2 regions of the Streptomyces sp. WP-1 genome follow, and region 2 is predicted to be linked to the other one. Evidence: riboswitches for the same ligand, from Rfam matches in the RefSeq annotation. Region 2 holds a riboswitch; the other holds the start of a gene.
What was found. Region 2 has a riboswitch for thiamine pyrophosphate ahead of QHG49_RS10490 (thiamine ABC transporter substrate binding subunit). Riboswitches for the same ligand answer to the same signal wherever they lie in the genome.
Positions count from the first base shown of each region.

Region 1 (5,696 bases), 1.6 Mb from region 2:
TCCGGTTGCCGCCGTGCTCGCGCCGGATGTCCTGCGAGATCTTCATGCTGCAGAACTTCGGGCCGCACATGGAGCAGAAGTGGGCCGTCTTGGCGGGCTCGGCCGGAAGGGTCTCGTCGTGGAACTCGCGGGCCGTGACCGGGTCGAGGGCCAGGTTGAACTGGTCCTCCCAGCGGAACTCGAAGCGCGCGTCCGAGAGGGCGTCGTCCCAGTCCTGCGCGCCCGGGTGCCCCTTGGCGAGGTCGGCCGCGTGGGCGGCGATCTTGTAAGTGATGACGCCGGTCTTGACGTCGTCCCGGTTGGGCAGGCCCAGGTGTTCCTTCGGCGTGACGTAGCAGAGCATCGCCGTGCCCCACCAGGCGATCATCGCGGCGCCGATGCCGGAGGTGATGTGGTCGTACGCCGGTGCGATGTCCGTGGTCAGCGGGCCGAGCGTGTAGAACGGGGCCTCGTCGCAGATCTCCTGCTGGAGATCGATGTTCTCCTTGATCTTGTGCATCGGGACGTGCCCGGGGCCCTCGATCATCGTCTGTACGTTCAACCGGCGGGCGATCCGGCCGAGTTCCCCGAGCGTGCGCAGCTCCGCGAACTGGGCCTCGTCATTGGCGTCCGCGATGGACCCGGGCCGCAGCCCGTCGCCCAGCGAGTACGTGACGTCGTAGGCGGCGAGAATCTCGCACAGCTCCTCGAAGTTCTCGTACAGGAACGAGTCCTTGTGGTGCGCCAGGCACCACGCGGCCATGATGGAGCCGCCCCGCGAGACGATGCCGGTCTTGCGATTGGCCGTGAGCGGTACGAACGGCAGCCGCACGCCCGCGTGGACCGTCATGTAGTCCACGCCCTGCTCGGCCTGTTCGATGACGGTGTCCTTGTAGATCTCCCAGGTCAGCTCCTCCGCCCTGCCGTCGACCTTCTCCAGCGCCTGGTAGAGCGGCACCGTGCCGATCGGGACGGGGGAGTTGCGCAGCACCCACTCGCGGGTGGTGTGGATGTTGCGGCCGGTGGAGAGGTCCATGACCGTGTCGGCACCCCAGCGGGTCGCCCAGGTCATCTTCTCGACCTCCTCCTCGATGGAGGACGTCACCGCGGAGTTGCCGATGTTGGCGTTCACCTTCACCAGGAACCGCTTGCCGATGATCATCGGCTCGATCTCCGGGTGGTTGACGTTGACCGGCAGCACCGCCCGGCCCGCCGCGATCTCCTCGCGGACCACCTCGGGCGAGACGTTCTCCCGGAGGGCCACGAACTCCATCTCGGGCGTGATCTCGCCCCGGCGCGCGTACGCGAGCTGTGTCACCGCCTGCCCGCCCCGGCCCCGGCGCGGCTGACGCGGACGACCCGGGAAGACCGCGTCCAGGTTGCGCAGCCCGCCGCGCGGCGAGGTGTGCTTGATGCCGTCGTCCTCGGGACGGACGGGACGGCCCGCGTACTCCTCGGTGTCGCCGCGGGCGATGATCCAGTTCTCCCGCAGCGGCGACAGCCCCCGGCGGACGTCGGTGTCGACGAGTTGATCGGTGTACGGGCCCGACGTGTCGTACAGCGTGACCGACTGCCCGTTGGTGAGGTGCACCTGACGGACCGGCACGCGCAGGTCGGGGCGCGAGCCCTCGACATACGCCTTGTGCCAGCCGATGGACTTCCCGGCCTCCGAGGACATCTCGTCCTGGACGGAGGCAGGCGTGCGTACGTCCTTGTTGGTCATGAGACCTACTCCCTACGCCGGCATTACCCGGTAACAGGTTCGGCGGTCGACGCAGCGGCTTCCGTCGTCCGAGGTCTCCCGGGGAACATCGCATGTTCCACGTGAAACATCGCTTCTACGGAGGTCAGCGCCCTCTCAGCCCGGTGCTCCGAGCTCCCGCGTGTGCAAAGGTGTCTCCACGCTAGCGTCATCCGTGACGCGATGAACAGTGGGCCCTCCCCGCTTCTTGCGATGATCTGGCGATGACCCGGATGGACCAGCACCCGTACCAGCCGCCCGGCCCGCGTCGGCACGACGGCTCGGAGCCCCCGAGCCAGGGCCAGAACCAGGGCCAGGGGCACCGCCACGGCCATGGCCACGCCCAGGCTCCGGCACCGGCCCAGCCCCCGGTTTCCGCCCGGGCCCACGACCACGGGCGCGGACACGGCCACGGCACGGACCACGGACACGGCTCCGGCCACGGGCACGGTCACAGCCATGGCCCCGCCGCGCCCGTCTCCCGGCATCTGCGCAAGGTGATCGCGGCGATCCTCGTCCCGTTCACCGCGGCGGTCGTGGCCGGTCTGGTGGTGCTCTGGCCCGGCGGCGCCCCCTCGCACAAGCACAGCGGGGTCGGCTTCGACCGGCAGACCCAGCAGGCCACCGTGACCCGGTTGGTCGAGGTGAGCTGCGCCTCGGTGAACGCCGGCGGCGGGGCACCCGGCGGTGTTGCCGCCGGCGGTGCCTCGGCGGGTCAGTCGTCCGGCGGCACCTGCAAGAGGGCGACCGTCCGGGTCGACACCGGCAAGGACAAGGGCCGTACGTTCACCGAGATCGTGCAGCCCGACCAGCCCCGGCAGCTGCACCAGGGCGAGCAGGTGGTCGCCGCCTACGAGCCCACCGCTCCGAAGGACCTCCAGTACTCGGTCGCCGATGTGAACCGCAAGTTCCCCATGGCACTGCTCGCGGGCATCTTCGCGCTCGCCGTCGTGGTGGTGGGCCGGCTGCGCGGGGTCATGGCCCTCGTGGCGCTGGCGGTGAGCTTCCTGGTGCTGAACCAGTTCATCCTGCCCGCGATCCTCCAGGGCTCCAATCCCCTGCTGGTGGCGGTGATCGGGTCGAGCGCCATCATGCTGATCGCCCTGTACATGTGCCACGGCCTGTCGGCCCGTACGTCGGTGGCGGTGCTCGGCACGCTGATCTCGCTGACCCTGATCGGTCTGCTCGGCTCCGTGTTCATCGGCTGGGCCGCCCTGACCGGCAACACGGACGACAGCACCGGTCTGATCCACGGGCTGTACCCGAAGATCGACATGAGCGGTCTGCTGCTGGCCGGCGTCATCATCGGATCGCTCGGTGTCCTGGACGATGTGACGGTCACCCAGACCTCCGCCGTGTGGGAGCTGCACGAGGCCAACCCCACGATGGGCCCGCGCGGTCTGTACCGGGCGGCCATCCGCATCGGCCGCGACCACATCGCGTCCGTCGTCAACACCCTCGTGCTCGCCTACGCCGGTGCCGCGCTGCCGCTGCTGCTGCTGTTCTCCATCGCGCAGAGCAGCGTGGGGACGGTGGCCAACAGCGAACTGGTGGCCGAGGAGATCGTGCGCACCCTGGTCGGCTCCATCGGGCTGGTCGCCTCGGTGCCGGTCACCACCGCGCTCGCCGCCCTGGTGGTGGCGGCCGACCGGAGCGCCCCGGGTGCGGGAGCCTCGACCGGCACCCAGCCCCTGCCGGCCCGTGGCGGCCGGGGGCGGCGCCGGAAGCGGTGAGGCGGAGCGGGCCGCTCGGCAGGGAACCGGTCCTTCTGAGGACCGGGCCGTCTGAAGAAGCGTTACTGCACGGCCCCGTGGCACCGGGCGGAGCGTCCGCGCCCCGTCCCTCGGCGTCTCAGCCCGCGCTCTGCTCCTCGGCGAGAATGCGGTCCAGCGCCTCGTCCAGATGCGCGTCGAAGTCGGCGAGCGCGCCTTCCTGTCCGAGCGGCACCAGCTTGTCCGTGCGATCGAGGAAGGCCACGAGCGGCGCCGCCGACGAGCGGAACAGGGCCTGGTCGCTGCCGACCTGAAGCCTGATCAGCACCTCGCCCAGCACCTCGGCCTCGACGGGGGAGATCCGCACATCCCCCTCCCCGCACGGCCGGCCGACGCCGTCGATCAGCAGTTCCCGACCGAAGACCCAGGTCACCGGGGCATCGCCGGGCAGATGGAAGGTGAGCCGCACGGCGTAGGGATCGCCGGTCTCGTAGCGCAACTCCACCGGAATGCGGAAGGAGAGCTCCTCCGAGACGAGAAAGCTCATCATGACCTCTGCCTGTACGGACTCGCGCATCGCCTACCCCGTCATATGACATCGACTGGCCGGGTTTGATCCCTCTGACCGTGGTAAATCTTGCTGAAAGTACACGGTGGATCACAAGGAGTAAGTTTTCAGATACTGATAGAGAGGGTCAGGGATCCCAGATTCCGCCCGATCTCCGTTTGCAGCCGCTGTACCGCGGGCAACAGCCGGTCGGCCTGATGGACCGGGAGGGAGAGGGCCATGGTGGCCGCGGTCGCGCCGGCCGTGATGGGGACCGCGGCGCAGACCGTGCCGAGCGCGTACTCCTGGCGCTCCGTCACCGGTTCCATGCGCCGCACCCGGGCCAGCCGCCTCAGCAGGGCGTCGCTGTCCCGCACGGTGTAGGGCGTGAGGGCCTGCACCGGATAGCGGGCGAGGTACTCGCGCCGGGCTTCCTCGTCCAGCTGGGAGAGCAGGCACTGCCCGATGGCGTGCGCGTGCCCGGTCTCGCGGAAGTCGGCCCACTCCTCGGCTGCGGGGGACTCACGGGAGTCGGCGACGCAGAGAACCTCGATCTCGCCGTCCCGGTACATCGCGTAGTACATCGGGGCGCCGATGGAATCGCGCCAGTGCGCGAGGGTGTCCGCGACTCTGCCGCGACGTTTCTCCCGCGCCCCGCTGCTGCTCAGCCGCTCGGCCGCGTCGCCGAGGAAGAAGAGACCCTTGTCCCGGCGCAGATAGCCCTCGTGCACCAGGGTGCGCAGCAGGTGGTAGGTGGTGGGCAGGGCCAGGCCGGTCGCGCGGGCGAGCTGCTTGGCCGGGGCGCCGTAGGGATGGGCCGCGACGGTCTCCAGCAGCCGCATGGCGCGCTGCACGGAGCCGATGAGGGTCGCGGGGGCCGGCTGCGGCGGGACGGCCATCCCGGACGGCCGCCGGGCCGGTGGGGTGCGGGGGCGTGGCTGGGCGGGGAGTGCGGGGGTTTTCGCCGGTGCGGTGTCGACCGTGGCCAAGGGTTACTCCGGGAGCGCGTGGGGGCAGCCCGTGCGGGGGCGGGGAGCACGGATGGGTTTCTGCGCCACCCACGGGGCCGCACCCCGTGGGAGTTCCGGACTCTAACCGCCCGCCACCGTGTGCGGCCGGGCTCACGGGGAAACTTCCCTCCCCCGAGGGAACCGGCACCCCCTTACCGGTCACCGGCTCCCGTGCGGCTCACCAGTCGCCGTGCGAGGAGGAGCTGGACATGAACTTGCGCACGATGTAGATCAGTCCGCCGACCAGGGCCACGAAGACCAGCGCCTTGAACAGCAGGCCGATCACGAAGCCGACCACGCTCGCTATCAGGCCGCCGAACACGACCAGGGCGATGACCGGCACCGCGACCCACTTCACCCACCACGGCAGTCCCGCGAAGATCCCTCGCATGGCCCTCGTCCTTCTCGTCTCGTGCGTACGTGTACGTCGCGTACGGTCCCGATGTCCTGCACCCGATGCTAGAGCCGGGGGAGGGTCCGGCGGGGGCCTCGCAGCCCTTGTCCTCCCCTGAGCCGTCCCCTAGGGAATCCGGAGGCCGACCCTCACGCCTCGGGTGGAGAGAAGACGACGAGAACCCTCAGATCCTCGCTGATGTGGTGGAACTTGTGGGCGACACCGGCGGGCACGTACACCACGCTGCCCCGCGCCACCTCGGTCGTCTCCAGGCCGACGGTGATCGACGCCCGGCCGCTGACGACGAAGTACA
Region 1 is NZ_CP123923.1:4,112,259-4,117,954, reverse strand. Features, by position in the region: gene thiC (phosphomethylpyrimidine synthase ThiC) at 1-1,702, opposite strand, end outside; TPP riboswitch at 1,695-1,872, opposite strand; gene QHG49_RS17870 (YibE/F family protein) at 1,945-3,453, shown strand; gene QHG49_RS17865 (SsgA family sporulation/cell division regulator) at 3,572-4,009, opposite strand; gene QHG49_RS17860 (IclR family transcriptional regulator) at 4,108-4,968, opposite strand; gene QHG49_RS17855 (DUF5326 family protein) at 5,168-5,380, opposite strand; gene QHG49_RS17850 (cupin domain-containing protein) at 5,533-5,696, opposite strand, start outside.
Region 1: another riboswitch for thiamine pyrophosphate. It lies ahead of thiC (phosphomethylpyrimidine synthase ThiC); the one in region 2 lies ahead of QHG49_RS10490 (thiamine ABC transporter substrate binding subunit).

Region 2 (5,696 bases):
GGCGCGCGGTGAGCCGGGGGTCGACCAGGCGCAGGGCGCTCTCCCGGCGCCGTACCGTCCAGGCGTGGACGCCGAGGATCGCGCCGACGGCGGCGAACTGGACGAGGGTGAGGACGGCGGCCGTGGTCAGGTCGAAGACCTCGGAGGTCTGCCGGTAGATCTCCACTTCGAGGGTGGAGAAGGTGGGGCCACCGAGGATCTGGACGACGCCGAAGGAGGTGAAGGTGAACAGGAACACCATCAGCGCGGCGGCGGCCACGGCGGGCGCGAGGGCGGGCAGGGTCACCTTCCGCCACGCGGCGAACGGCGAGGCGCCGAGCATCCGCGCGGCCTCCTCCTGGCGCGGGTCGAGCTGGGCCCACAGTCCGCCCACGGTCCGTACGACGACCGCGTAGTTGAAGAAGACGTGCGCGAGCAGGATCGCCCACACGGTGGTGTCCAGGCGTACGCCCCACAGCTGGTCGAGCAGTCCGCCGTGGCCGACGAGCGCGAGGAAGGCGCTGCCGGCGACGACGGTGGGCAGCACGAACGGGACGGTGACGACGGCCCGCAGCACCTGTTTGCCGGGGAAGTCGAGGCGGGCGAAGACGAACGCGGCGGGCAGCGCGAGCAGCAGGGTGAGCGCGGTGGAGGCGAGCGCCTGCCAGGTGGTGAACCAGAGCACGTGCCGGATGTCCGGCTGGGTGACGACGTCCGCGATCCGCCCGAACTGCCAGGCGCCGCCGGTCTCCAGTCCGCGGGCCACGATGGCGGCGACGGGCCAGGCGAAGAACACGGCGAAGAACGCGACGGGCAGGGCCATCAGCCCCAGCCGCGCCGCGCTCCCGCGCCGTGTCCGCGCGCGGGCGGTCACTTCAGTACGAGTGACGTCCACGTCTTGACCCACTGATCACGGTTGGCGGCGATCTTCCCGGGGGCCATCGTCTCGGGGTGCCGGGCGGCCGGACCGTACTTCGTGAAGTCGGCGGGCACCCGGGCACCCGCGACGACCGGGTAGACATACATGTTCAGCGGCATGTCCTCCTGGAACTCCTTGGAGACCAGGAAGTCGAGGAACGCCTTGGCGCCCTTGGGGTTCTTCGCGTTGCTCAGCAGCCCGGCGAACTCGATCTGGCGGAAGCAGGTGCCGGTGGCCACGCCGGTCGGGGCGGTGGCGGGGCGCTTCTTGGCGTAGATCACCTCGGCGGGCGGGGAGGAGGCGTACGACACGACGAGCGGGCGGTCGCCGCCGGCCTTCTTGCCCTCCGAGGAGCCGGAGAACTCCTGGTAGTAGGCCTGCTCCCAGCCGTCGACGACCTTGACGCCGTTGGCCTTGAGCTTCTTCCAGTAGTCCTGCCAGCCCTGGTCCCCGAACCGCGCGGCGCTGCCGAGCAGGAAGCCGAGGCCGGGCGAGGCGGTGGCCGCGTTCTCGGTGACGAGGAGGTTCTTGTACGCGGGCTTGGCGAGGTCGGCGTACGACTGCGGCGGGGCGAGGTGGTGCTCGCTGAAGTACGCCTTGTCGTAGTTGACGCAGATGTCGCCGTAGTCGACGGGCGTGACACGGTGCTTGCCGTCGAGCTGGTACGGGGCGCCGACCTTGTCCAGGCCCTTGGCGGTGTACGGCTGGAACAGCCCGTTGTCGAGGGCGCGGGAGAGCAGGGTGTTGTCGACGCCGAAGAGGACGTCGCCCTGAGGGTTGTCCTTGGTCAGGATGGCCTTGTTGACGGCCTGTCCGGCGTCGCCGTCCTTGAGGACGCGGACCTTGTACCCGGAGCGCTTCTCGAAGTCCGCGAGCACGCTCTTGGAGACGGCCCACGAGTCGTGGCTGACGAGGGTGACGGTCTTGGCGTCCGCCTCGTCCTGTCCCTGCGCCCCGCCGCACGCGGACAGCGCGACCAGGCCGAGCCCGACCGCCGCGACCACGAAGGTCTTGTTGTGCACTTGGTTGTCCTCCTGGGGTCGGCCAGGAAGAACGCGGCCCTGTCCGGAGGAACCGGACAGGGCGCAACAGCTTGAGTAGTGACCGAACTTCCTACCCAGAATGACCTGGGCGAGGTTCAGAGGGTCTGCGGCCTGGTGCCGCACTCTCAGCGCTGTGGCGCTCCCCTGTCGGAATATGAAGATGTTTCGACTATTTCAATGATGAAGATGTGATGGAACGGGCCCAGACTACCGCTCGGTGGCGGCGAGCTGACCGCAGGCTCCGTCGATCTCCTGCCCACGGGTGTCCCGGATCGTCACCGGCACACCGTGCGCGGCGATCGCCTCCACGAACGCCTTCTCGTCCTCGGGCCGCGAGGCCGTCCACTTGGAGCCCGGAGTCGGGTTCAGCGGAATGAGGTTGACGTGCACGGGCCTGCCGCGCAGCAGCCGGCCGAGCCGGTCGCCGCGCCACGCCTGGTCGTTGATGTCGCGGATGAGCGCGTACTCGATCGACAGCCGGCGCCCGCTCTTCTCGGCGTACTCGAACCCGGCGTCCAGCACCTCGCGCACCTGCCACCGCGTGTTCACGGGGACGAGGGTGTCGCGCAGCTCGTCGTCGGGGGCGTGCAGGGAGATCGCCAGGCGGCACTTGAAGCCCTCGTCGGAGAACCGGTGGATGGCCGGCACCAGCCCGACGGTGGAGACGGTGATACCGCGCTGGGAAAGGCCGAGGCCGTCCGGCGCGGGGTCGGTGAGCGCGCGGATGGCGCCGACGACCCGCTTGTAGTTGGCGAGCGGCTCGCCCATGCCCATGAACACGATGTTGGACAGCCGCGCCGGGCCGCCCGGCACCTCGCCGTCGCGCAGTGCCCGCATGCCGTCCACGATCTGGTGGACGATCTCCGCGGTGGACAGATTGCGGTCCAGGCCCGCCTGGCCGGTCGCGCAGAAGGGGCAGTTCATCCCGCAGCCCGCCTGCGAGCTGATGCACATGGTGACCCGGTCCGGGTACCGCATCAGCACGGACTCCACGAGGGTGCCGTCGAACAGCCGCCACAGCGTCTTGCGGGTGGTGCCCTCGTCGGTCGCCAGATGCCGGACGACCGTCATCAGCTCCGGGAACAGCGCCTCGCGCAGCTTCTCCCGGGAGCCGGCCGGGATGTCGGTCCACTGCTCCGGGTCGTGCGCGTACCGCGCGAAGTAGTGCTGCGACAGCTGCTTGGCACGGAACGGCTTCTCACCGATCCCGGCCACCGCTTCCTTGCGCTCGGCGGGCGAGAGATCGGCGAGATGCCGCGGCGGCTTCTTGGCTCCGCGCGGCGCGACAAAGGTGAGTTCTCCGGGCTTGGGCATGGTGGTACCAGTGTCGCAGATCCAATGGGGTGACCTGGGGCCGCTGGTTGTGGCGCGTATCGCGGCCGGGCCGGGCCGGTCGGGCCGCCCCCCGGCCGGGTGCCGGGGGCCGACCGGCCCGGCCCGGCCGGGGGCGGCCCGGCCGGGGGCGGCCCGGCCGGGGGCGGCCCGGCCGGGGGCGGCCCGGCCGGGGGCGGCCCGGCCGGGGGCGGCCCGGCCGGGGGCGGGTCGGGTCGGGGGCCGGTCGGCTCGGGGGCCCGGTCGGCGTGGGTGGGTCACATCGGTTTCGGTTTGATCAGGGCGAAGGGGGCGCCCTGGGGGTCGGTGACCACGGTCATGCGGCCGGCCATCATGTCGAAGGGCGGGGCCAGGACCGTGCCGCCGCTTCTGACCAGGGCGTCCACGGTGGAGTCGACGTCGTCGACCGCGAAGTAGGTCAGCCAGTGGGCCGGGGTGCCGGGCGGGTCGTCGGCGAGCCGGGTGACGCCGCCGACCGCGCGGCCGCCGACCAGCAGCGCCCAGTAGGAGTCCGCGCCCTCCATGGGCTCGATCTCGATGCCGAACGCCTCGCCGTAGAAGCCGGTGGCACCCGGTACGTCGTTGGTGTGCAGCTCGTTCCAGACGAGCGCGCCGGCCTCGTTGACCACCTGGGCGCCGGAGAACTCGCCGGGCTGCCAGACGCCGAAGACGGCGCCCTGCGGGTCGGCGGCGATCAGCATGCGGCCGAGATCGCCGACGTCCATCACCGGGACGAGCAGGGTGCCCCCGGCCGAGACGATCGCGTCCTGGGTGGCCTCGGCGTCGGTGGACGCCAGGTAGCTGGTCCAGACGGTGGGCGGCGGTTCCGGCATGTCCTGGGGCTTGGGGCCGAGGCCCGCCACGGCCTTGCCATGCAGCTCGCAGACCGTGTAGCCGCCGAACCCGGCCGGCCCCGGCTGCCCCTGCCAGCCGAGCAGGTCGCGGTAGAAGTCCAGCGCGGCCTGCTGGTCCGACGCCATCAGGTCGACCCAGCACGGGGTGCCGGTCGCGTACGGGGTGGTGACTTCGGGCATCTCTCGCTCTCCCTACCAGGGGCCACGCCACGGGGCGCTCTTTGCCACCATCGTGTGGCCAAACACGAGCGCCCGCGCGTCAGGGGCGGGGCACCGCGCAGGGCCGGACGAGCGGACCGCCGTACGACGACGGGCCCCGCCCTGGGGATCAGGACGGGGCCCGTACGGCCGAGTCGGCGCGCGATGCCGGGTTTCGTCAGGTGGAGCCGACGAAGAGCACCAGCAGCAGCCAGACCACCGGAGCCGTGGGCAGCAGGGAGTCCAGGCGGTCCATGATGCCGCCGTGCCCCGGGAGCAGGGTGCCCATGTCCTTGATGCCCAGGTCGCGCTTGATCATGGACTCGCCGAGGTCGCCCAGGGTGGCGCTGGCCGCGACCGCGAGGCCCAGCAGCAGGCCCTGCCACCAGTGGCCGCCGTCGATCAGGAACTGCATGCACAGCGCGCCCACGACCATCGCGAACGACACCGCGCCGAACAGGCCCTCGCGGGTCTTGCCGGGGCTGATCCGCGGGGCGAGCTTGTGCTTTCCGAAGCGCCAGCCGACGGCATAGGCGCCGGTGTCGCTGACGACGGTGAGCAGCAGGAAGGTCAGCACCCGCCAGGGACCGTCGTCCGCGGTGAGCAGCAGCGCGACGAAGGTGGCCAGGAAGGGCACGTAGAACGCCGCGAAGACACCGGCCGTGACGTCCTTGAGGTAGCCCTCCGGTGGCTCCGTCATCCGCCAGACCAGCACCGCGAGCGCGGTGAGGGCCATGGCGACCCAGGCGCCCTCGGCGCCGCGCACATAGCCGGCGACCACCATCGCCGCACCGCCGACCGCGAGCGGCACCAGCGGCGCCTTGATGCCCTTGCGCTCCTGGAGCCTGCTGGTCAGCTCCCACAGTCCGACGACGACGGCGACCGCGATCACACCGACGAACACGGCCTTGACGATGAACAGCGACGCGATGATCACCACGCCGAGGCCAACACCGACGCCTATGGCCGCGCTGAGGTCGCGGCCCGCGCTCTTCTTCTGCGGCGCCGGCGTCGGCTGCGGGGCGTCGGGCATGGGTACCGGATTCTGGCTCGGGCTCGGGGTCGGAGCCGGGGGCGGCTGGGGCGTCCCGTACGGGGGCTGCGGCCGCGCCCCGTAGGGCTGCTGGTGCCCGTACTGCGGCCGCTGCTCGAACGGCTGCTGCTGCGGCTGTTCGTACGACGGCCGCTCCCCCGTCGGGGACTGCGTCCCGTAGGGGTCGTACGGTCCCGGACCCGCGGGCGGTCGCGGGTCGCCGTGGCCGGGCTGCCGCTCGTACGGCGGCCGTTCCCCGTAGGGGGGCTCGGTGCCGTACTGCGGCGGTGTGCCGTACTGCGGCTGGGGCTCGTCCCGGGACAAGGGGCCGCTCAGCC
Region 2 is NZ_CP123923.1:2,501,842-2,507,537, forward strand. Features, by position in the region: gene QHG49_RS10485 (iron ABC transporter permease) at 1-802, opposite strand, end outside; gene QHG49_RS10490 (thiamine ABC transporter substrate binding subunit) at 850-1,920, opposite strand; TPP riboswitch at 1,991-2,097, opposite strand; gene rlmN (23S rRNA (adenine(2503)-C(2))-methyltransferase RlmN) at 2,149-3,255, opposite strand; gene QHG49_RS10500 (VOC family protein) at 3,531-4,307, opposite strand; gene QHG49_RS10505 (phosphatidate cytidylyltransferase) at 4,504-5,696, opposite strand, start outside.